Regions from separate parts of the Paenibacillus sp. FSL W8-0194 genome, predicted to be linked through region 1. Evidence: a T-box and tRNA genes for the amino acid it is inferred to sense, from the RefSeq annotation. Region 1 holds a T-box; the other holds one or more tRNA genes.
The links. A T-box is a leader RNA that pairs with one kind of tRNA and senses whether it is charged. The one in region 1 lies ahead of metG (methionine--tRNA ligase), so its partner is inferred to be a tRNA-Met.
Positions count from the first base shown of each region.

Region 2: it encodes a tRNA-Met, which carries the amino acid that the T-box ahead of metG (methionine--tRNA ligase) is inferred to sense. The anticodon was not compared.

Region 1 is NZ_CP150205.1:602,276-612,948, reverse strand. Features, by position in the region: gene MKY58_RS02650 (DHA2 family efflux MFS transporter permease subunit) at 1-508, opposite strand, end outside; gene MKY58_RS02645 (TetR/AcrR family transcriptional regulator) at 556-1,182, opposite strand; gene metG (methionine--tRNA ligase) at 1,340-2,980, opposite strand; T-box leader at 3,031-3,299, opposite strand; gene MKY58_RS02635 (response regulator transcription factor) at 3,384-4,043, opposite strand; gene MKY58_RS02630 (ATP-binding protein) at 4,021-6,396, opposite strand; gene comX (competence pheromone ComX) at 6,454-6,627, opposite strand; gene MKY58_RS02620 (polyprenyl synthetase family protein) at 6,785-7,705, opposite strand; gene MKY58_RS02615 (hypothetical protein) at 7,877-8,662, opposite strand; gene MKY58_RS02610 (SagB/ThcOx family dehydrogenase) at 8,680-9,507, opposite strand; gene MKY58_RS02605 (thiopeptide-type bacteriocin biosynthesis protein) at 9,491-10,405, opposite strand; gene MKY58_RS02600 (TOMM precursor leader peptide-binding protein) at 10,422-10,673, opposite strand, start outside.
Region 2 is NZ_CP150205.1:1,468,779-1,479,451, forward strand. Features, by position in the region: rRNA gene MKY58_RS06330 (23S ribosomal RNA) at 288-3,216, shown strand; rRNA gene rrf (5S ribosomal RNA) at 3,362-3,478, shown strand; tRNA gene MKY58_RS06340 (tRNA-Asn) at 3,487-3,562, shown strand; tRNA gene MKY58_RS06345 (tRNA-Glu) at 3,567-3,641, shown strand; tRNA gene MKY58_RS06350 (tRNA-Val) at 3,643-3,718, shown strand; tRNA gene MKY58_RS06355 (tRNA-Met) at 3,750-3,823, shown strand; tRNA gene MKY58_RS06360 (tRNA-Asp) at 3,898-3,974, shown strand; tRNA gene MKY58_RS06365 (tRNA-Lys) at 4,024-4,099, shown strand; tRNA gene MKY58_RS06370 (tRNA-Gly) at 4,115-4,189, shown strand; tRNA gene MKY58_RS06375 (tRNA-Arg) at 4,195-4,268, shown strand; tRNA gene MKY58_RS06380 (tRNA-Leu) at 4,279-4,358, shown strand; tRNA gene MKY58_RS06385 (tRNA-Pro) at 4,372-4,445, shown strand; gene MKY58_RS06390 (BofC C-terminal domain-containing protein) at 4,547-5,212, shown strand; gene MKY58_RS06395 (branched-chain amino acid aminotransferase) at 5,288-6,355, opposite strand; gene MKY58_RS06400 (LysR substrate-binding domain-containing protein) at 6,475-7,371, shown strand; gene ruvC (crossover junction endodeoxyribonuclease RuvC) at 7,591-8,094, shown strand; gene ruvA (Holliday junction branch migration protein RuvA) at 8,091-8,705, shown strand; gene ruvB (Holliday junction branch migration DNA helicase RuvB) at 8,742-9,746, shown strand; gene MKY58_RS06420 (SpoIID/LytB domain-containing protein) at 9,813-10,673, shown strand, end outside.

The DNA.
Region 1 (10,673 bases):
GCCATCCGGACAATACCGGTCCGAGCGCCGGGGCCAGCAGCATCGGCACTCCGAGCATCCCCATGATCGCGCCCCGACGTTCCGGCGGCGCCAGCTTGAACACCATCGCCATCCCGATCGGCGCAACCATGCCGCCCCCGAGCCCCTGAATGACGCGATAGATGATCAGCTGCGTTGCATTTTGGGCGATCGAACACAACGCCGATCCCAGCACGAACAAGACGACCGTCGTGACGAAAACCTGCTTTGCCCCAAAGCGGTCGGTCATCCAGCCGGCAAGGGGAATGACGGCTGACAGCGCCAGCGTATAGCCGGTTATGGCCCACTGGATCGTTTTTAGATCCGAATTGAAAAAGTCTACAAGGTTCGGAACGGCGACATTCACGACCGTACCGTCCAAAATAACCATAATCATCCCGACGATGATCGCCAAAAGAGGCGGAAGGATCGCCTTCAGCGAAAAAGGCGCCTCTTCGGCGGCAGTATGGCCCGACAGCGGTTTAGACATAGGTTTCTCCACTCATTTCTATAGTTGGATTCGTCTCTAACATCTCTTTAATCTGTTTTGTACCGGTGAAAATAGTGACTGAACAGCATGTCGACCTGATCTTCCAGATCAGGCAGGTGAATCTCCGGCGCAGGCTCTTCCCCGCCCATGCCGAGGTAAGAGTTCATGATGACCGGGTAAAACAATGCTCCGTAAAGCTGGGCCATCATGCCGCGCACAACCGATTCGTCCGTTTCGCCCGTGATCTTCATTAACGTGTCCATCAGCTTTTCCGTCTTCATCACTTTGCTGTACCGGACATATTCGTTTTGGGAGCAGAGGATCAGCCGGCTCTGGTCAAGCAGCTCCTTGGCCAGGCCCGGATACTCCTGAAGATGCGAAATATACCGGTAAAAAAACTGCTTCAGCCGCTCAATCGGCTCCATGTCATGTTCGTCAAGCAGGGCGAAGGCGTCCCCAAAGGTGCCTACGATGCTGCCGATGGCTTGAGCGATCAGTTTCTCCTTCGAGCCGAAATGGTAGTTGACCAGCGCCAAATTCGTCGCCGCCTTATCCGCAATTCTGCGCAGCGTAACGCATGCGATCCCTTCCTCCCGGATCAGCTCGACGGTGGCGTTTAACAAGTCTAATTTGGTATCGTTTCCTGCTGCGTTTACCGAGCTGTCTTCCTTCATCAAAGCGGGTTCCGTCCCCCTTTCCGGCCGTTTTTAAACAATGTTTAATACATCGTTTAATTTACCCGCCCAAATTTGGATTGTCAATATTTTCATACGAGGATTTGCAAAAATCAGGGTGCGTTAAAATGGTTGTTATTCGAAGCATTTTGACTCCTTATGTCAGCTTTGCCAAAAGACGCTCCGTTTCCTCCGCGATCCGGGACGATTCGATTCGCTCGAACAGCAGCGCAAGAGCGGTCAGTTTGCGGCCGGCCGGCACCAAGACGATTTGCCATTCAGGTTCCGGCAGCGAGAGGAATTCTTGGATCCTGCGGCAGGAAAAAGGGATGAACGGCATAAGCAGGCTGCTTAAATTGGCGATGATCTGAACGCAGTTGTGCAGGGTGACGCCGCAGGCTTCCCGGTTGTCCTTGATTTGCAGCCAAGGCTTTTGTTCGTCAAAGTATTTGTTCGCTTTGCGCACAAAGGCGAAAACACCCTCCAAAGCTTCCTTCAGACGCCCGGCTTCGATCAGGTTTCCCGTGCTTCGGTACAGCTCTTCAAGCGATGTTTTCCATCGGGCCGGAAGTTCTCCTTCCGGAATCGACCCGTCAAACGATTTATGAACGAAAGCAAGCGTCCGCTGCACGAAATTGCCGAAAGCGCCCAACAGCTCGCCGTTATGGCTGTGAATGAATTCCCGCCACGAAAAATCCGCGTCCCGGTGCTCCGGTCCGTTCGCAATCAGGAAATACCGGATGGAATCCGGCTCGTATCTCGCAAGCAGGTCGGGAACCCACACCGCCCAGTTGCGGCTGGTCGAAAACTTCCTGCCTTCAAGCGTCAAATGCTCGCAGGAAAGGATTCGGTCCGGCAGATGCAGACCGCCTGCCCCCAGCAAAATGGCCGGCCAAATCAGCGTATGGAACGGAACGTTGTCTTTCCCGTGCACATAATAGGAAGTCATTTCTCCCTCCCCCTCAACCCAAAACGGCTCCCATCGTTCCCCGGATTGCGCGGCCCATTGCTTGCTCGCTGACAGATAACCGCTGACGGCTTCGATCCAGACGTATATTTTTTTATCCTCAAAACCCGGGAGCGGAACATCCACGCCCCATGCCAAATCCCGGGTCGCCGCCCGGTCCTGCAGGCCTTCTTCCAAATACCGCTTCGTTATCTTCCCGGCGTTGTCACGCCACCCCTCCGCCTGCCCGGCATAACGGGACAACTCCTCCTGAAACCGAGATAATGCCAAATAATAATGCTCCGTCGGCCGTTCCACCGGCGCATTCCCGCACAGCTTGCAAATTCGCTCCTTAAGTTCCGAGGGCTCCAGCAGCGTCTGGCAATCATCGCATTGGTCTCCCCGCGCCCGCTTGCCGCAAACCGGGCAAATGCCCTCCACATACCGGTCCGGCAAAAAGCGCCGGTCGGTTTCGCAGTAGGTTTGCAGCACCGTTTTTGGATATAAGTATCCTCGTTCCAGCAGCCGCAAAAACAGCTCCTGCGCCGTTGCATGATGGGCCGGCCGATCCGTGCGCGTATACAGATCATAGCTGAATCCCATTTTTTCGAAGCAAGCCGCGAATTCCTCATGGTACCGCCCCGCAAACTCTCCCGGCTCGATGCCTTCCTGCCCCGCTTGAACGGCCACTGGCGTTCCATGGCAGTCGCTGCCTGAAACGTAAAGCACCTTCTCTCCTTTGGACCGGAAATACCGCGCCAGCACGTCCCCTGGCAGCAGGCTGGCCAGCCTGCCCAAGTGAAGCGAGCCGTTGGCGTAAGGCCACGCCCCGCCGATAAAAATATGCTTCATCGTTTACTCCTCCTTTTTTCGCTTGAAAATACAAAAAAGCCCTCATCCCCATAAGGGACGAGAGCTGATTGCTCACGTGTTACCACCCAAATTCATCAATGCCTCGCGGCACTCACCTCGTCAGGTACGCCGCAGGCAAATCCGCGGTTATACCCTAGCACGTTAACGGGTGCGGGCATCCGGCGCAGCCTACATCCCGTGCGGGATTCGATGCGCAGCTCCAAGACCATGTTCCCGGGGGTATTCCCTGCTCCTTTTCAGCTGCCGGAGCTCTCTGCAGAGGGCGTCGCCGCGGTACTCTTCTTTTCATCGCTTTTGTCGAGTTTGAAGTTATTGGAAGAATTATACACAGAAAGGCGAAGCAGAGTCAAGAATGAAAAGCCTTGTTCCATGAAACCTGGGCTTACACGAATTCCCCATTGTGGATCAGCCCGAGCCTTTTAGCCTCTACAATCGCCTCCGAGCGTGAACGCACGCCCAGCTTTTCGAAGATCCGGGTCAAATTGTACTCGACCGTACGCTGGCTCATAAGCAGCTTCGCGGCGATATCCTTGTTGCTGCTGCCGCCTGCGACCTCCTGCAAAATTTCCTGCTCCCGCTCATTAATGGAGACGTCCTCCATCGTCTTATCGTTGCGGATGGAAGAGAGCCGTACCTCGCTTCGCCGCAGCTGCCTCAAAAGCGAAACAGGGATTACCGCTTCCCCGCGGAGCGCGCAGCGGATCGCATTTAACAGCTGCTCCCGGCTGGCCGTTTTGCTTATGATGCCCGAAACACCCGCCTCCACCAGCAAATTGAAATTCGAGCTGATCTCGTAGCCCGTATAGATCAGAATCCGAAAATCCGGATTGATGCCCATCAATCGTTTGGTAAGCTCCAGACCGCTGATCACCGGAATGTTCAGATCAAACAGCATGACGTCAAATTCCTGGGTTTTGGCTATTTCCAACGCCTCCGGCGAATGATAGGAAACCGTTACTTCCATATCGGGGTCCTGTTCGATCATCGTTTTCGTACCCTCACAAACTGAAGGATGGTCGTCAACTAGCAAAATACGAATCATCGTTCTCTCCTCCTTCTTCACTGTGGGGATTCATCGGCAGCGTCAACTGAACTTCAAAGCCTTTGCCCGGTTCCGAATGAAAAACAATATCCCCGTCAAGGCTGCGCACGCGTTCCTTGATGCCCGAAATCCCCATATGCTTGAACGAATCGGTAAGTTCCGTCAACTGAAGCCCGCGGCCGTCATCCTTATAGTAAAAATACAATTCGCTGTCGCGCTGCTCCAGCTCGATCAGGATTTGGGACGCCCCCGCATGCTTGTCGGCGTTTCGCAGCAATTCCTGCACGATACGGTAAACCGCCAATATTTGCACGTCATTAAGCTCGATGACGGTCGGTTCCGCCCGAAGCGTCACGGAATAATTGGAGCGGATCTGCTCCTGCTGAATCAGCTGTTCCAGCGCCTCCACGATCCCCATCTCTTTCAGGAGGGGCGGGCGCAGCTCGTTGCAGGTCTGCCTGATCTGATGTATAACGTCGAGAAGTCCTTCTTTGATCTGGTCCAGCTGTTCCAGCAAACCGTCTTCCATCGGGTAATCCAGCATCAGCGACTCCAGCTTCCGGTACCAGATGAGCTGATCCTGCAAAGCCGCGTCATGCAGATCCGAAGCAAGCCGTCTGCGCTCGTTTTCGGAAAGGGTAAAAATCAGGCGGAGCACCCAGGAAGGCGCTTCCCTCTGGCTTTTCATCTCCATTTCCAGGTTCTCGATCAACCCTTCGATCAAATACAGGTTTTCGTATACGATCCCGCTGTAATGAGCTATCGTTTTGAGCCAGTTTTTTTCGTCCATGTTGAGGCTCGTATGGTTAACCTTTTCGTCGATCCACAATACGTGCTGCGTTGTTCCGTAATTGCCCGTCACCAGCCCGGTGCCGACCGGCAGGCGGATCATATCTCCTACCGCCGGCTTATGACCCAGTTTTTGCAGCGCGGCTTCGATCTCCGGAGCGGCTTTCCCGTCCCCCGAAACCGCAGGTCGGTCCATGCTTTTATCCTGAACGATTTTCAGAAAGGAGACATTCCGAACGGGCAAAATCATGCAGACCTCCCGCTCCAGCAGCTTCTCCAGATCGGAACGTTTCATCACCTTCGAAATCCGCTTGGAAAAGCGGTCGATGCTTCCTTGAAAATCATGAGTTTCCTTAAGAAAGTGCGGCCTGAGCCTATAGTCCATAAATTCCTTGGCGAACAAAAACAGCGTAATCATGAAGTAGACCAATATAAAAATTTGAATCCACTTGACCCAGGTATATTGATCCTGATGCATAATTACGGCCATCAAACCGATGATGACCAAAGCCGGAATAAAAGAAATCGACGTATAATAAAAGAAGCGGTTCAGCACAAAGTCGATATCAAACAGCCTTTTCGTGATAAAGAGATAAAAATACACGACCGGAATGGCCACCAGAAAAATCGCCGTCAGCTTTGCCGGGGCAAAGGACAGGCCGAAAAACCCGGGAATGGCGTCAAACAGCAAAAATGGCAGAAAAGCAACCGTATGTCCGGTTAACGTAATTTTGAAAAGCGAGCGGAGCTCCCCGGAACGGTGCTTTATGAATTTGCTAATCAATTTGTAAACGATGACCACATTGGCGTACACGAAAAACACAAGCAGCGCCGTCGTCTCATACGGATGGATCGGGATTCCGGGAATGACGCTCAGCACCATCATCATGCCGACCAACGAGGCGAACAGGTAAAACGCTCTGAGCCCCGCCCTGGTAATAAATCGTTCTTGATAGTTCCGAAGATAGGCCTCCATAAAGTGGATAAAGAAGACCGGTATGCTGGCGAAACTGATTCCGAGCGTAATTCTTCCGACGGGGTTCAGCAGCCCCGAAGCCGCCGAGCTGAAATAACTTAGACCAATGCTCAGAAAAAACAGGATCAAGAGCTTGGCAGCCCGGTCTTCCTTTTCCTTCTTATATACATAAACCGAGAAAATCAGCAGCAGCACCAGAGATAAGCCGGGGATGACCAGATAAAATAACGTGCCGTACGCCGAAACGCCATGATCAACGGGCAGCGTTATCGTATACGAAGAACCGTCCGGTGCTTGACGTTCGATCTCGATGTGGTCTGCGCCTACAATGACTCCATACGTCCGGATCGCTTCCGATTGGAGGGGATCGGCTCCGTCCACATTGACCACGATGTCGCCGGGCTTAATGATGCCTTTGGCCCAGCTGTCGGGCTCGATGGCCGTCACGGCCATGCGGCCGTCCGCGTTCGGAGCGACGTCGATCCCCATGTCCCGCTGGTTGATGATGACGCCTGCCAAATATGCGACCAATACGATGAGTGCAATCCATCCTGCAGCAAGTTTGATGTTATTCGTCCATTTCGACAATGAAGTAGGCCTCCAGATCACTTAGTGTGTTGTATGGGGGTTAAGCAACTTGAGAATTTAAGCCCAATATGCGCTTTTGCGGAGGGAGTCATCCGGTTTGCGCTCTTGCATGACATCCAAGAATGCGCGCTGTTCGAATGCCGACATGCCGGCCAGCTGCAGTTGTCCGTTTTGAATCCGGGCCATAAATTCAGGTTCCGTTACAATTTTGCGAATCATTTCTTTCAACATTGTCGTTTCCTCCCAATGGATCAATTTGCTTCCTTTGATTTCAATATATCAAGGCAGCATCCATTGCAAAACGACAACGTATCACGTATTTCCCGCAAATCGATTGCGTGGGAGTTTGCGGCATCATTGCGGTACCCCGAACAAGTTGATCAGCTTGTTACCGCGCGGCTTCGATCATTAAGTCACGCCATTTCGCGTCCATCTCCATGCCCTCGATGATGTTCAGAAACCGGTAATAGTGGGATCGCATCCGAACGGAAGTATATAATGCGGTGCCTGTCCGCTGCACCACGGCGCAAAACTCCTCTTCGCGATGCAGCACCTCCTCCGGTTGGAGGCGACCCGCAAAATAGTCCACGATCCAGCGTTCATCCTGTTCCTCGGCAGTAGAAAGCAAAAACAGTACCGGGAGCGTTTTTTTGCGGCGCAAAAAATCATTTTTGTTTCCCCAATCCAGCAAATCCCTATAATCGTTTTTAATCTGAGCGGCGATGCCGACCTCCCGGGCATACTCGGCCACCCGTTCGTCCGCCTGTCCGGTAGCCAAAATGACTCCAATCATGCAGGCGCATACCAATAGGGCCGCCGACTTTTGCTCCACCATCTTCAGGTATTCATCCTCGTCGCGGGCGGCATTCAGCAGATCCAACGTTTGGCCGTTAATGGCCACCAGCATTTGACGGTTTAAAAAGGCTGCGGACTCATGCACCCTCTCCAGCGGAAAGTCGCTGTAAAGCAGCGTCTCCTGGGATAAGGTCAAAAAGCCGATGGCGAGGTTTAGCGCAATATCCTTCGAAAGCCGGTGCCAAGGCATTCCTCCATGGTCTTCATCCTGCAAATCGTCGATGATGTCCAGGCCAAGAATCATCAGCTCCACCGCTGCCGCAGCCCTGTAGACGGCGTCGCCTTCCCCGCCGAACATCCGGTAATGCAAAACGGTCATTTTGCCGAACAATAGGGATTCGGCTTGCTTCACCCGCAAAGACGCCAAAGCAGCCTCAAGCAGCATTTCCACTCTGAAAAACGCCTTTGCTTGGCCTTCCAATTCGGACATGATCCTGGGTTCAAATTGCTCCACGAACTCCCCTCCCGAAATTTCGCAATTTCCACCAATATTTAACTCTTATTTTAATGGATGCTACAATCCGTTTCCATAGTTTTCCTAAAACTCCCCCGCAATTGATAGGCCCTATAATATTGAAAAAAAAAAGCATCTGCAGGCCCTGGATCGGCCGGCAGACGCTTTTATTCAGCTTATTAGGCAATGACAGCGGGAATAACGCGGAGTGATCAAACTCGTAAAACCGATCTCCTGATCGCGAAGCAGCATTTTCCGCTCATGGACGGTAGAAAGCAATGTAATATAGGAGCTGTAGTGGTCGATCAGCGATTTGAGGAACTCCTCTTCCAGGAGCTGTCCGGCAGGCACCGACAAAGGACTCGACCAACGGATTTGATAAGCTTCGAGCTTGCGGACCATGCAATCCAGGCAAAAGGTTGGGTGAGTGACATACATCGGTCCAATCTCAGCGATCCGGCCTTGCACGACACGGCACAGAAACAGGGTATCTCCCCGCTTGGAATCTATCTCCTGCTTCAGCTGCCGAAGCTGTCCGGGCTCGCGGTACAAGACCAGATAGTTTCTCGGAGCGTTCGTGTCTTCAGCCGACGGGGTCTGCCACAACCGAAGGTCCAAGTCCGTGTCCTCGTATGCGATGACGGCAAACTCCGAGCGCAAATATTCCCTGGCGACGACCAGCGACAATGAATAGAGATCCACGTCGGGGCCAACCTGCGAAAAGAACCGTTTGAACCTTTCCAGCCCTTCCGAGCGGACCCGGTCCACCAAAATCCCTTTATGGTACAAGTTTTGGACCCCCTGGGCGCCCGCAGGCAGGTCCTGATTCTCCAAGATCCGCTTCAGCTTCTCGGGCTCTTGATGGGGAATCGTGTAAAGCGGATGGTCGCGGCGGTAACGGTTCATCACCCGCAAAGCCTTTTCGGCCGGCTCAAGTTCGAAAAAGGCATTAATCATTCGAATGTCCTCCTCCTTTACCCCAGCAGCATGGCGTACACGCAGTGCTGGTATTTTTGTTCACGCACCTGCAGCATTTCCTCCACTTTATCGGCAAAAAAACCGCAGATGGGCAGCGTTCGTTTATCGAGCGCGGTACTGATCAGCTGGATGTTCTGGGCGATATGGCCTGCCTCGATCAATGCAAGCTTATAAGACAACCGCCCGTATTTCCGGAAACTGTACTGCAGGTCTGCAATGAAAAACAGCAAAATCGAAACGCCTTCCAGCATGGAACTGCGGGCATCCGTTTTGTATAGCGTCATCGGAAGCATCCGTTCAAGCTCGCCTATTTCAAGAGAACCCCGATACCGGTAGAGCTCCTGCTGTACCGGCGCGTAATAATACACGCCTTCCTCCAGCCCCTCCACGCCGCGGATATACATGTACAGCTTAATCGGATACATGGCGCCGCCCGACGGATATGTACGCATCGCAATCACTTCTTCCGTTCCCCGGCTGCCCATATGGCGGTGAGTATCGCGGATTCCCGCCGACCAGGTCAACAAAGCGTTCACGTCGGATAACGTCCACGTCTGCCCCATGCCGTTAATAAAGGTTGATCTTCGTTTAAGCAGCAGCCGGGCCAATTCGGCCTCCGCGTTTTCGGGAAACGACGCTCCCCGCTCCAGCGCAATTTTCTCCAAATATTCAGGCAGGGGCACTTCATGCTTGGAAAAAACGTAATCGTCCAGCGGCCGCTGGTTAAAACGCCATGCGACGGACCGCGGTTCCTGATTCGCCAACTCCTCGAACAGCACGTCGTAATCATAAAATTCGGAAAGCTCGTTATGAGACGGTTGCATTTCCGTTCGCCTCCTGACCGGTATGGAATCTCCATAAAACTTCATAAAGCGCGTATTCATATTCCGGGCCCATCCCGAGACGGTTGTTCAGCATATGAAGATGGGAGTAGAATATCGACCTGACCTTTTGATCGTCTTCAATCGCATCCGCCATCGCGGAGCAGCCGGCAATCAGCCTTTCGCGCAACCTGCCGTACTCCTCATCCGAACGGATCAGGCGGGAGGCCGCTTCTTTCAGCCGGGGATAATCCTTCCCTGCTTGAACGAAACGGTCCGGAATCGACATCCGTTCCAATTGATAGAGGCGTTTCCAGCTGTCCGCGCTTTTGCGGTAATAGGAAACCACGCCGCCAAGCCGGACGTTCCCGGCGAAAAAGAGATTCGCCAGCTCCTCCACGGCCGTCATGGCTACCAAAAAACGTGCCGTAAACGAAGATTGCTGCGTAAGTCGGAGAAGCCGAACGGCCATCCGGCTCGATTCAAGAAAAAGCGTCTCCGTCAGCGGCATCAGCTGCACGCCGCCATACCGCTCGTATTCCGGCTCATAAGGCTTTGCCACGATCTCCCCTTCCTCGTACCAGCCCAGCTGTTCAAGCGACAACGGCACCCCGTCGAATTTATGATTGCGGAAGTACTCCTGCTTGGTGAGCCGGCTGCTGGCGGGATGCTGCCGTATCCACGATTCGGCCTTTTCAAACAGTTCTTCCGCATCCTGCCTCTCCGGACCGAGATAACGAATGCGGATATGCGGTCCGTCCTCCCAATATCTGAGAAAAAACCATTTTGAAATGTTCCCTTCGGCCATCCATCTCTCCATAAGATCGGCAAGCAGCAGGATCAGTCCGTCGTACATGGCGTAATTTTGATAATAAATCCGGTAACTTTTCCAGGTTTCCATGGAATATCTCCTCCTATCAAGGAAACGGATGGGGCTCGGGATTCAATTCAAACTTCCCGCGAAAGCCCCGCCGCATCCGCTCGCGGCTTAGCCGCTCGGGAATAACGCGCCGGTGCTGATGACCGAAAGTCATCGGGAGCATGCCAGGCACAAGCACCTTGGCTGCATAAAGGCCGAATTCTGCAACCTCGCCGGGCGTTACGTCTGCCACGTATATATTTTCGTAATGCTGAAGCACTTCCGACGCCAACTGTTCCAAATCCTCCGC
Region 2 (10,673 bases), 870 kb from region 1:
GTTGGTCAGTTTTGAGAGTTCAAACTCTCGCATACGATTTCCAGAACTTGCTTGGTGACAAGCGGTGCTGAGGATGGTATGATATAAGTCCGGTTGAAAAACCGGGTTTTGATCCTTGAAAACTAGATACCGAAACGAATTTGCGTTTTAGAAATATCCTTTTAGCTGAACTTGTGTCAAAACAAGTTAGTAAAAGAGTAGCAGACGAGTGTTTGAATCGAAGAGCGGCTTTGGCTTTGTGCGAAGCACAAAACAACGGAGCGAGGCGAGGCAAACAGGAGTCGAATGGTTAAGCTACTAAGAGCACACGGAGGATGCCTAGGCGCTAGGAGCCGATGAAGGACGTGGCGAACAACGATACTGCCTCGGGGAGCTGTAAGCAAGCTTTGATCCGGGGATGTCCGAATGGGGAAACCCGGCTGATGTAATAGTCAGTCACTCATAACTGAATACATAGGTTATGAAGAGGCATACCAGGGGAACTGAAACATCTAAGTACCCTGAGGAAGAGAAAACAATAGTGATTCCGTCAGTAGCGGCGAGCGAACGCGGATTAGCCTAAACCGGTCAGCTTGCTGGCCGGGGTTGTGGGACGTCTCACATGGAGTTACAAAGGAACTGGTTAGGCGAAGAGGTCTGGAAAGGCCCGGCATAGAAGGTAAAAGCCCTGTAGCCGAAAGTCAGTTCCCTCCGAGACGGATCCCGAGTAGTGCGGGGCACGTGAAACCCCGTATGAATCTGCCAGGACCATCTGGTAAGGCTAAATACTCCCTAGCGACCGATAGTGAAACAGTACCGTGAGGGAAAGGTGAAAAGCACCCCGGAAGGGGAGTGAAATAGAACCTGAAACCGTGTGCTTACAAGAAGTCAGAGCCCGATCTAGGGGTGATGGCGTGCCTTTTGTAGAATGAACCGGCGAGTTACGTTCCCGTGCAAGGTTAAGGTGAGAAGCCGTAGCCGCAGCGAAAGCGAGTCTGAATAGGGCGACTGAGTACGTGGGCGTAGACCCGAAACCGTGTGATCTACCCCTGTCCAGGGTGAAGGTGCGGTAACACGCACTGGAGGCCCGAACCCACGAATGTTGAAAAATTCGGGGATGAGGTGGGGGTAGCGGAGAAATTCCAATCGAACTCGGAGATAGCTGGTTCTCCCCGAAATAGCTTTAGGGCTAGCCTCGGTTGTACAGTCGTGGAGGTAGAGCACTGATTGGGTGCGGGGCCCGCAAGGGTTACCAAGTTCAGTCAAACTCCGAATGCCATAGACTGATTGACCGGGAGTCAGACAGTGAGTGCTAAGATCCATTGTCAAAAGGGAAACAGCCCAGACCATCAGCTAAGGTCCCCAAGTGTGTGTTAAGTGGGAAAGGATGTGGAGTTGCACAGACAACCAGGATGTTGGCTTAGAAGCAGCCACCATTTAAAGAGTGCGTAATAGCTCACTGGTCGAGTGACTCTGCGCCGAAAATGTAACGGGGCTAAACACACCACCGAAGCTATGGCTTGATGCTTGCATCAGGGGTAGGGGAGCGTTGTATACAGCGTTGAAGGTGTACCGTAAGGAGCGCTGGAGCGTATACAAGTGAGAATGCCGGTATGAGTAACGAAAAGATCAGTGAGAATCTGATCCGCCGAAAGCCCAAGGTTTCCTGAGGAAGGCTCGTCCGCTCAGGGTAAGTCGGGACCTAAGGCGAGGCCGAAAGGCGTAGTCGAAGGACAACAGGTTGAAATTCCTGTACCACCGTAAACCGCTATGAGCAATGGGGTGACGCAGGAGGGTAGTGACGCAGACTGATGGATGTCTGTCCAAGCAGTGAGGCTGATGTGTAGGCAAATCCGCACATCGTTAAGGCTAGGCTGTGACGGGGAGGGAAAATTATAGTACCGAAGGTCATGATCTCACACTGCCAAGAAAAGCCTCTAGCCAGGTGAAGGTGCCCGTACCGCAAACCGACACAGGTAGGCGAGAAGAGAATTCTAAGGCGCGCGGAAGAACTCTCGTTAAGGAACTCGGCAAAATGACCCCGTAACTTCGGGAGAAGGGGTGCCCCGGTAGTGTGAATAGCACGAGGGGGCCGCAGTGAAAAGGCCCAAGCGACTGTTTAGCAAAAACACAGGTCTGTGCGAAGCCGTAAGGCGAAGTATACGGGCTGACGCCTGCCCGGTGCTGGAAGGTTAAGGGGAGCGGTTAGGGATTAGTCCCGAAGCTGTGAACCGAAGCCCCAGTAAACGGCGGCCGTAACTATAACGGTCCTAAGGTAGCGAAATTCCTTGTCAGGTAAATTCTGACCCGCACGAATGGCGTAACGACTTGGGCGCTGTCTCAACGAGAGATCCGGTGAAATTTTAATACCTGTGAAGATGCAGGTTACCCGCGACAAGACGGAAAGACCCCATGGAGCTTTACTGCAGCTTGATATTGGATTTGGGTACGATCTGTACAGGATAGGTGGGAGCCTTTGAAACCTGAGCGCCAGCTTAGGTGGAGGCGACGTTGGGATACCACCCTGATCGTATCTAGGTTCTAACCTGGTACCGTAATCCGGTACGGGGACAGTGTCAGGCGGGCAGTTTGACTGGGGCGGTCGCCTCCTAAAGAGTAACGGAGGCGCCCCAAGGTTCCCTCAGAATGGTTGGAAATCATTCGAAGAGTGCAAAGGCAGAAGGGAGCTTGACTGCGAGACCTACAAGTCGAGCAGGGACGAAAGTCGGGCTTAGTGATCCGGTGGTACCGCATGGAAGGGCCATCGCTCAACGGATAAAAGCTACCCTGGGGATAACAGGCTTATCTCCCCCAAGAGTCCACATCGACGGGGAGGTTTGGCACCTCGATGTCGGCTCATCGCATCCTGGGGCTGAAGTAGGTCCCAAGGGTTGGGCTGTTCGCCCATTAAAGCGGTACGCGAGCTGGGTTCAGAACGTCGTGAGACAGTTCGGTCCCTATCTGTCGTGGGCGTAGGAAATTTGAGAGGAGCTGTCCTTAGTACGAGAGGACCGGGATGGACGTACCGCTGGTGCACCAGTTGTTCCGCCAGGAGCATGGCTGGGTAGCTACGTACGGACGGGATAAGCGCTGAAAGCATCTAAGCGTGAAGCCCCCCTCAAGATGAGATTTCCCAATTAGTAAGACCCCTTGAAGACGACGAGGTAGATAGGTTGGAGGTGGAAGTGCAGCAATGCATGGAGCTGACCAATACTAATCGGTCGAGGGCTTATCCTAAATGACCCACCAAAGTGAAGGGCAGCTTCGCAGCTGATTCCGAGTACTTTGGCGGGGCCCGGAACAAAAACCGGGAAATGCTACGGAGTATTTAAAACGCAAACGTTTCGTATCTAGTTTTCAGGTGATCAAAGCACTTGAATCGTTTGGTGGCGATAGCGGAGGGGTTCCACGCGTACCCATCCCGAACACGACCGTTAAGCCCTCCAGCGCCGATGGTACTTGGACCGAAGGGTCCTGGGAGAGTAGGACGTTGCCAAGCGTACATATTCCCTGATAGCTCAGTTGGTAGAGCACTCGACTGTTAATCGAGTTGTCACAGGTTCGAGTCCTGTTCGGGGAGCCATTAAGGCCCGTTGGTCAAGGGGTTAAGACACCTCCCTTTCACGGAGGTAACAGGGGTTCGAATCCCCTACGGGTCACCATGGAGACTTAGCTCAGCTGGGAGAGCATCTGCCTTACAAGCAGAGGGTCGGGGGTTCGATCCCCTCAGTCTCCACCATATCATCCTCATCAACGAGGATTCATAATGACGCGGGGTGGAGCAGTCCGGTAGCTCGTCGGGCTCATAACCCGAAGGCCGCAGGTTCAAATCCTGCCCCCGCAATTTATCTCCAAAAGGTCTACATATGTTTTCATAACATATTGCAGATTCTCTGCAGGAGAATTATTCAAGGCCGTGGAACCGTGGTGTAGAGGCCTAACATGCCTGCCTGTCACGCAGGAGATCGCGGGTTCGAATCCCGTCGGTTCCGCCATTTTACTTCGCTTCAGGAATGATTTCTTGGAACGACTCAATCAAAGTGAGAGCCATTAGCTCAGTTGGTAGAGCACCTGACTTTTAATCAGGGTGTCGAAGGTTCGAGTCCTTCATGGCTCACCAGTTTCACTTTCACTTGCGGACGTGGCTCAGCGGTAGAGCATCGCCTTGCCAAGGCGAGGGTCGCGGGTTCGATTCCCGTCGTCCGCTCCAAATTTGCGCCCTTAGCTCAGCTGGATAGAGCGTTTGACTACGAATCAAAAGGTCAGGAGTTCGAATCTCTTAGGGCGCGTTTTATATAAGCCGGTGTGGCGGAATTGGCAGACGCGCGCGACTCAAAATCGTGAGGGAAACCGTGGGGGTTCGAGTCCCTTCACCGGCATTCAATTTCATAACGGGATGTAGCTCAGCTTGGTAGAGCACCTGGTTTGGGACCAGGGGGTCGCATGTTCGAATCGTGTCATCCCGATCACGAAAGCCATCGAAATTTTCGGTGGCTTTTTTGCTGTATAAATATGTAATCCCCAGGTCACAATAAAAGAAAAAGACAGGGAATAGAAGGGGATTATCGTGAATGCAACTCGGATCAAGAAACAACTGCAAAAGCAGTGGCGGCGTTTGAAACGCCGGTCGTTAACGTTAGGGTTATCTTCGCTGTTGATCGCGATCGTGTGGGTCAGCATGTATTTGCCGGACAAGGTACAAAGCTTGCTAAGCTCCAAACCGCCAGTGGCCATAGAAACGCTTCAATATTATCAGCAGTCCGAAGGGATGAGCGATCCGGAGGATTCGAACTTTTGGAAACTGCTTAACAAATCCAAGCAAATTAATGAAGTGGTCGTCCGCCACAGTTATGTTTGCGGCGAAGAGGAACGGTCGTTAGGCAAGCTGAACGTGGATGAAATATATAATTTGCTGAATGATCACCCGTCCTGGAAGGGACAATTTGAAGGGCAGGGCAAAGTCGTTTTGAACGAAACGATTCATGATCTTTCGCCGGCATGCAAACAACGGGCATACATGAGTTTGGACAAGGATGGCAATTTGTCATTGTTTGACGGTCCGCCCGAACAGGAGAAAGTCATTAAGACGTTTTTTCAGCTGGACATCAACTCCATGGAGTCTTCCTTGCCGGACGATGCGTTAAGACATTTGTATGACGGCATTCGCATTCAGGACATCGACGAATATAACAGCGTCCTGTCCACGTTCAGCGATTACGCGCGTGAAGGATGACGGCCGATGCTAAAAGAAAAGGATCCCTTATGTCAGGATGACATTCGGGATCCTTTTGTCGTATCCGGTTTAAAGTTAAAACGTGATGGTCCAATTCCGCGTATCCGGGAGCTGACCGGACTGCAGGCCGGTGATGGTGTCATACAGCTTCTGGGACAACTCGCCGATTTTTTTGTCGTTGACAGCCATCGTATGCTCGTTCCAGTGGAGCTCGCCGACCGGCGAAATGACCGCTGCCGTACCGGTACCGAACACCTCTTCCAGCTGTCCTTGCTTGTAGGCTTCGTAAATTTCCTCGATGGATAGTTTCCGTTCTTCGACCGGAACTCCCCAATCCTTCAGCAGCGTAATGACGGAGTCGCGCGTCACGCCTTCCAGGATGCTGCCGTTAATTTCCGGCGTGATGACCGTGCCCGCGATTTTGAAGAAAATGTTCATGCTGCCCACTTCTTCGATATATTTCTTTTCGATGGCATCCAGCCAGAGCACCTGCGAGAAGCCTTCTTTTTTGGCGTTTTCCTGGGCTTTGATGCTTGCCGCATAGTTGCCTGCGGCCTTGGCATACCCGATCCCGCCGCGAACCGCGCGAGTATAGGAGCTTTCCACGTTGATTTTGACCGGTTCCAGGCCTCCCGAGTAATAAGCGCCTACCGGCGACAGGATGACGATGAGCTGATACGTGTACGAGGACCGTACCCCCAAGCATGGCTCCGTGGCGATGATAAATGGGCGGACGTACAAGGACGTGCCCTTCTCGGTAGGAATCCAGCTTTTATCGATCTCGATCAAGGTTTTGATCGCTTGGATGACGAACTCCCCGTCAACTTCAGGGATCCCCAGCCGGTCGTTCGAACGGTTCAAGCGTTCCATGTTTTTATCCGGTCTGAACAGCAGCACCTTGCCGGAGTCGGTCATGTAGGCTTTCAGCCCCTCGAAAACGGCCTGCCCATAATGAAACACCATGGCCGCAGGGTCCAACGCGATCGGAGCGTAAGGAACGATCCTTGGATCATGCCAGCCCTTCTCCGTATGGTAATCCATGATAAACATGTGGTCGGTAAAATATTTCCCGAAACTCAAATTGCTGCTGTCCGGCTTGTTCCCCGGCGTGGTGGTTAATTGGATTTTGATCTCATCGCTCATAGTCATGCGCTCCTATCGTACATTTATAATAATGTCTACTATAGATAACAAAAAATGATTGGTCAATTCAATGTTATCAATTAAAATAATAGATATCAACTATGGTGGAGGATCGGTCCATGGATTTTCGTCTGCTTGAGTATTTTCTGGCGGTTTGCGAAGAGCTGCATTTTACCAAGGCCGCCGTAAAGTTGGGCATCAGCCAGCCTACGCTTAGCCAGCAAATCCGGTTGCTCGAGGAAAGGGTCGGAACGCCGTTATTCCAACGGATCGGCAAAAAAAATTATTTGACGGAAGCCGGCATGACGTTAAAAGAGCATGCATTAAACATTTTTCACGAATTGGAACAAGCCCAAACCGAAATTAACGAACTCAAGGGGATGCAAAGGGGAAAACTTACCATCGGATGCTCGGGCAACCATCTGCTGACGCAAACGCTCATTTCCTTCCATCAAAAAATGCCGGGCATCTCGATCTCCGTGCACGAGCTCGCGACCGAAGAAACCAAGAAGGGACTGATCGACAACAAGCTGGATCTTGGGGTGGTGTTTCTGCCATTGGACGACGAACAATTGGTCAGCATGGAGCTTTATACCGAGGAGCTTTGCCTTGCGGTTTCCGCCAAACACCGGCTGAGCCGCCAGGCTGACGTCAAGCTGGAGGATCTTACGCTGGAGTCGCTGGTGCTGTTCCCGGAAAAATTCCTGGTGCGCCAAATGGTGGACGCTTACAGCAAAGAGGCCGGACATCGCCTGCATCCGATCATCGAGCTGTCGACCATGGATTCGATGCTGCAATTGGTCAAGCTGAACGTTAGCTGCACGATTTTGCCGAAATCGTATTTGAACATGATCCTTCACTCGGATATTGCCATCATCCCGATCGTTCATCCCGTTCCGCAGAAAAAGGTGGGCATCGTATACCGCAAGCAAAAATTTTTGAACGCCGCAATGGTCGCTTTCATCCACGAACTGACGCAAACCTACAATTCTGCCCAAACGCTGCAAAAGATGTAATCGACTGTCGGGGTACAAAACATCGGAGAGCATCGCTTTGACATGACAAGCCGCGGGAAGTCCGACAAATTTCTGCTTTATGAACATATGATTAGCGGCGGCCGAATGCCTGCCGATAGACGTTTTTCTGCTAGGGTCATAGACTTGATACGAAGTTTTACATTATAATGAATAGAACGAATACATATGTTCGCTTTCAATTTAGGGGAGAGAATTCATTTGCGCATATTAGGGATCGACCCGGGGATCGCCATCGTAGGCTTTGGTTTCATCGATCAAGCCGGAAGCAAGCTGACCCCGGTGCAATACGGCTGCATTCAGACCGAGGCTCACACGCCCGACGAAGAGCGGCTGCTGCATGTGTACGAAGCCATGATTCAACTGATCGATAAATATCAACCGGAATGCGTTGCTTTTGAAAAGCTGTTTTTCAACCGGAACGTCACGAATGCGATGCTCGTCAGCCAGGCGCGCGGAGTTTTGATCTTGGCGGCCACCCAGCGCGGCTTGCCCATCGCGGAATATACGCCGATGCAGGTGAAGCAGGCCATAGTCGGTTACGGCAAGGCGGAGAAAAAGCAGGTTCAGGAAATGGTTCGGATGTTTTTGAGGCTGCAGGCCGTGCCGAAGCCCGATGACGTGGCGGATGCCTTGGCCGTGGCGGTTTGCCACGCCCATTCGCACGCGTTAAATTCGAAAATAAACGAGGTATTGCGAAAATGATCGATTTTTTAAGAGGACCGATGGTCCATCTGGAAAATGAATATATCGTGCTGGACGTTCAAGGGGTAGGATACCGCGTATTCTGCCCTAATCCTTTTGTATTCGCCAAAACGGAAGGACCCGTGACCGTGTACACCCACCATCATGTCCGGGAGGACGCGATCCTGTTGTTCGGTTTCCCGACCCGGGAGGAGCAGAGGCTGTTCCGCAAACTGATCGACGTCTCGGGAATCGGTCCGAAGGTCGCATTGGGCATTTTGGCCGGAGGCACGCCGGAGCAACTGGTTACGGCCATTTACCAAGAGAACATTACGTTCCTGACGAAAATGCCGGGGATCGGCAAAAAAACGGCGCAGCGCATGGTCCTGGACCTTAAGGACAAGCTTGACGGCTTCGGCACGGCTTCGCTGGCGACCGGACTGTTTGCGGTGCCCGAGCCCGAGGAAGGTGACGGATCGGCCTGGTCCGAGGCGCGGGAAGGCCTCAAGGCGCTGGGATACACGGATGCGGAGCTGGATCGGGTATGGCTCAAAATCAAGGATGAAACGGCGTTCGGAGATTCGGTGGACGTATTGATGAAAAAAGCGCTGAAGCTGCTTTATGCGGGGTAATCGAAGCATTCGGCTGCTGGGAGAGGGGCGACAGGAATGGATGACCGGATCATATCGGCAAATTTAATGATGGAAGACCAGGCGGTGGAGCTGAGCCTTCGCCCCCGGTATTTGAACGAATATATCGGACAGAACCAAGTAAAGGAAAACCTGAAAATTTATATCGAAGCCGCCAAGATGCGCAACGAGGCATTGGATCACGTGCTGCTGTACGGGCCTCCGGGGCTCGGCAAAACGACTTTGGCCAACATTATCGCCAACGAGCTCGGCGTCAATTTGCGCACCACCTCCGGGCCTGCGATCGAGCGTCCCGGCGATTTGGCGGCGCTGCTGACCAACCTGCAGGAAGGGGACGTGCTGTTCATCGACGAGATCCACCGGCTGCACCGTACGGTGGAAGAGGTGCTGTATCCGGCGATGGAGGATTTTGCGCTCGACATTATGATCGGCAAAGGCCCTAGTGCGCGCTCCGTCCGATTGGACCTGCCGCCGTTTACGCTGATCGGGGCGACGACCCGGGCGGGTCTGTTGTCCGCTCCGCTGCGCGACCGCTTCGGCGTCGTCAGCCGGCTCGAATTTTACAACGTGGATGAACTCAGCTACATCGTATCGCGCGGCGCCGACATTTTCGGCATCGAAATCGTGGGAGATGCGGCCGAGGAAATCGCTTTGCGTTCCAGAGGCACGCCGCGGATCGCGAACCGCCTCCTGAAAAGAGTCCGGGACTACGCCCAGGTGCGGGGGGACGGCATGATTACGCCGAAAATCGCGGAAGAATCGCTGAAAATGCTTCAAGTCGACCCGCGCGGCTTGGACCAAATCGACTACAAAATGCTTACTTCGATGATTACGAGCTTCAAGGGCGGGCCGGTCGGCCTCGATACGATAGCGGCCACCATCGGCGAAGAAAGCCAAACGATCGAGGATGTGTACGAGCCGTACCTGCTGCAGATCGGTTTCCTGCAGCGGACGCCCCGGGGCAGGATCGTGACGGCTGCGGCCTATCAGCACTTAGGACTGCCGATGCCCGATCCCCGTTAAATCAATCGCGATTTTAACATTAATTTTTGATATAGACTTCATGGGATGCAAGGAGGAATATTACGAGTGCGAAAATCGACGGTACCGAAGGTAGTTACATGGTGTGGCAAAGGTCTTTTGGCCGTAATGCTGGCCGCCGGCGGCTTGCAGTTGTCCGGCAAGGCATCGGCTCTTTCGGCCGACCAGATCCGGGTCGGTTTGTTCATGGATTTAGGCAGCACGTATAAATCCACGCAGGCGGCAGTGACGCTTTCCTCCGGACAAGCTTGGTCCGTAGGATTCAAAGCGGCCGAAGGGCCATCCTCCGCCTTTGCGCTTGCCGCCGGAGAAGAAGCGCGCTTCAGCATCGACGGCTTTCGCGTGAAGGTGCTGGAAACGAAGGATTTTTCGGCCGCCTCCGCGGCCTACAAAAAACTGGCGGCCACGGCGGACAAGCCGTTTCTGTTTGCGGCCCAGACCTCCGCAGGACAAGTGTATCAGCTATATGCCGGGCCTTATGCAAGCGAGCAGGCGGCTGCTACAGGAGCAGCCCGCACGGCCAAAACCGCGGCCGCTTATCTGGAGGGGCAGGTTCCCGCGGTGAAGGGCCCGAAGCATTTGACCGCCGGTTCTTACGATACGGAAGCGCAAGCGGCGGCAGCCGCAAGCTCCATCAAGGATGCCGGGTTTGATGCGATGGTCGCGCTGGAGCAGACGGCCGACGGCGGCAGCCGCTACGCGGTTTGGGTCGGGGAAGCGGCAAACGATCAGGATTTGGCCGGCCTGTCAAGCTCCGCGGCGGCGCAATTGCCGCAATTTGCGCTCTCGAACGCCGATGCCGGACTTCCGGGTTTGATCATCCGGCAGGATGTCGGCCAAGGGCAACCCGTCAAGCATTTTCTGGTCAGCGGCAAAGACGCCAAAGCATGGGCTTCGAGCAGCGGCTCG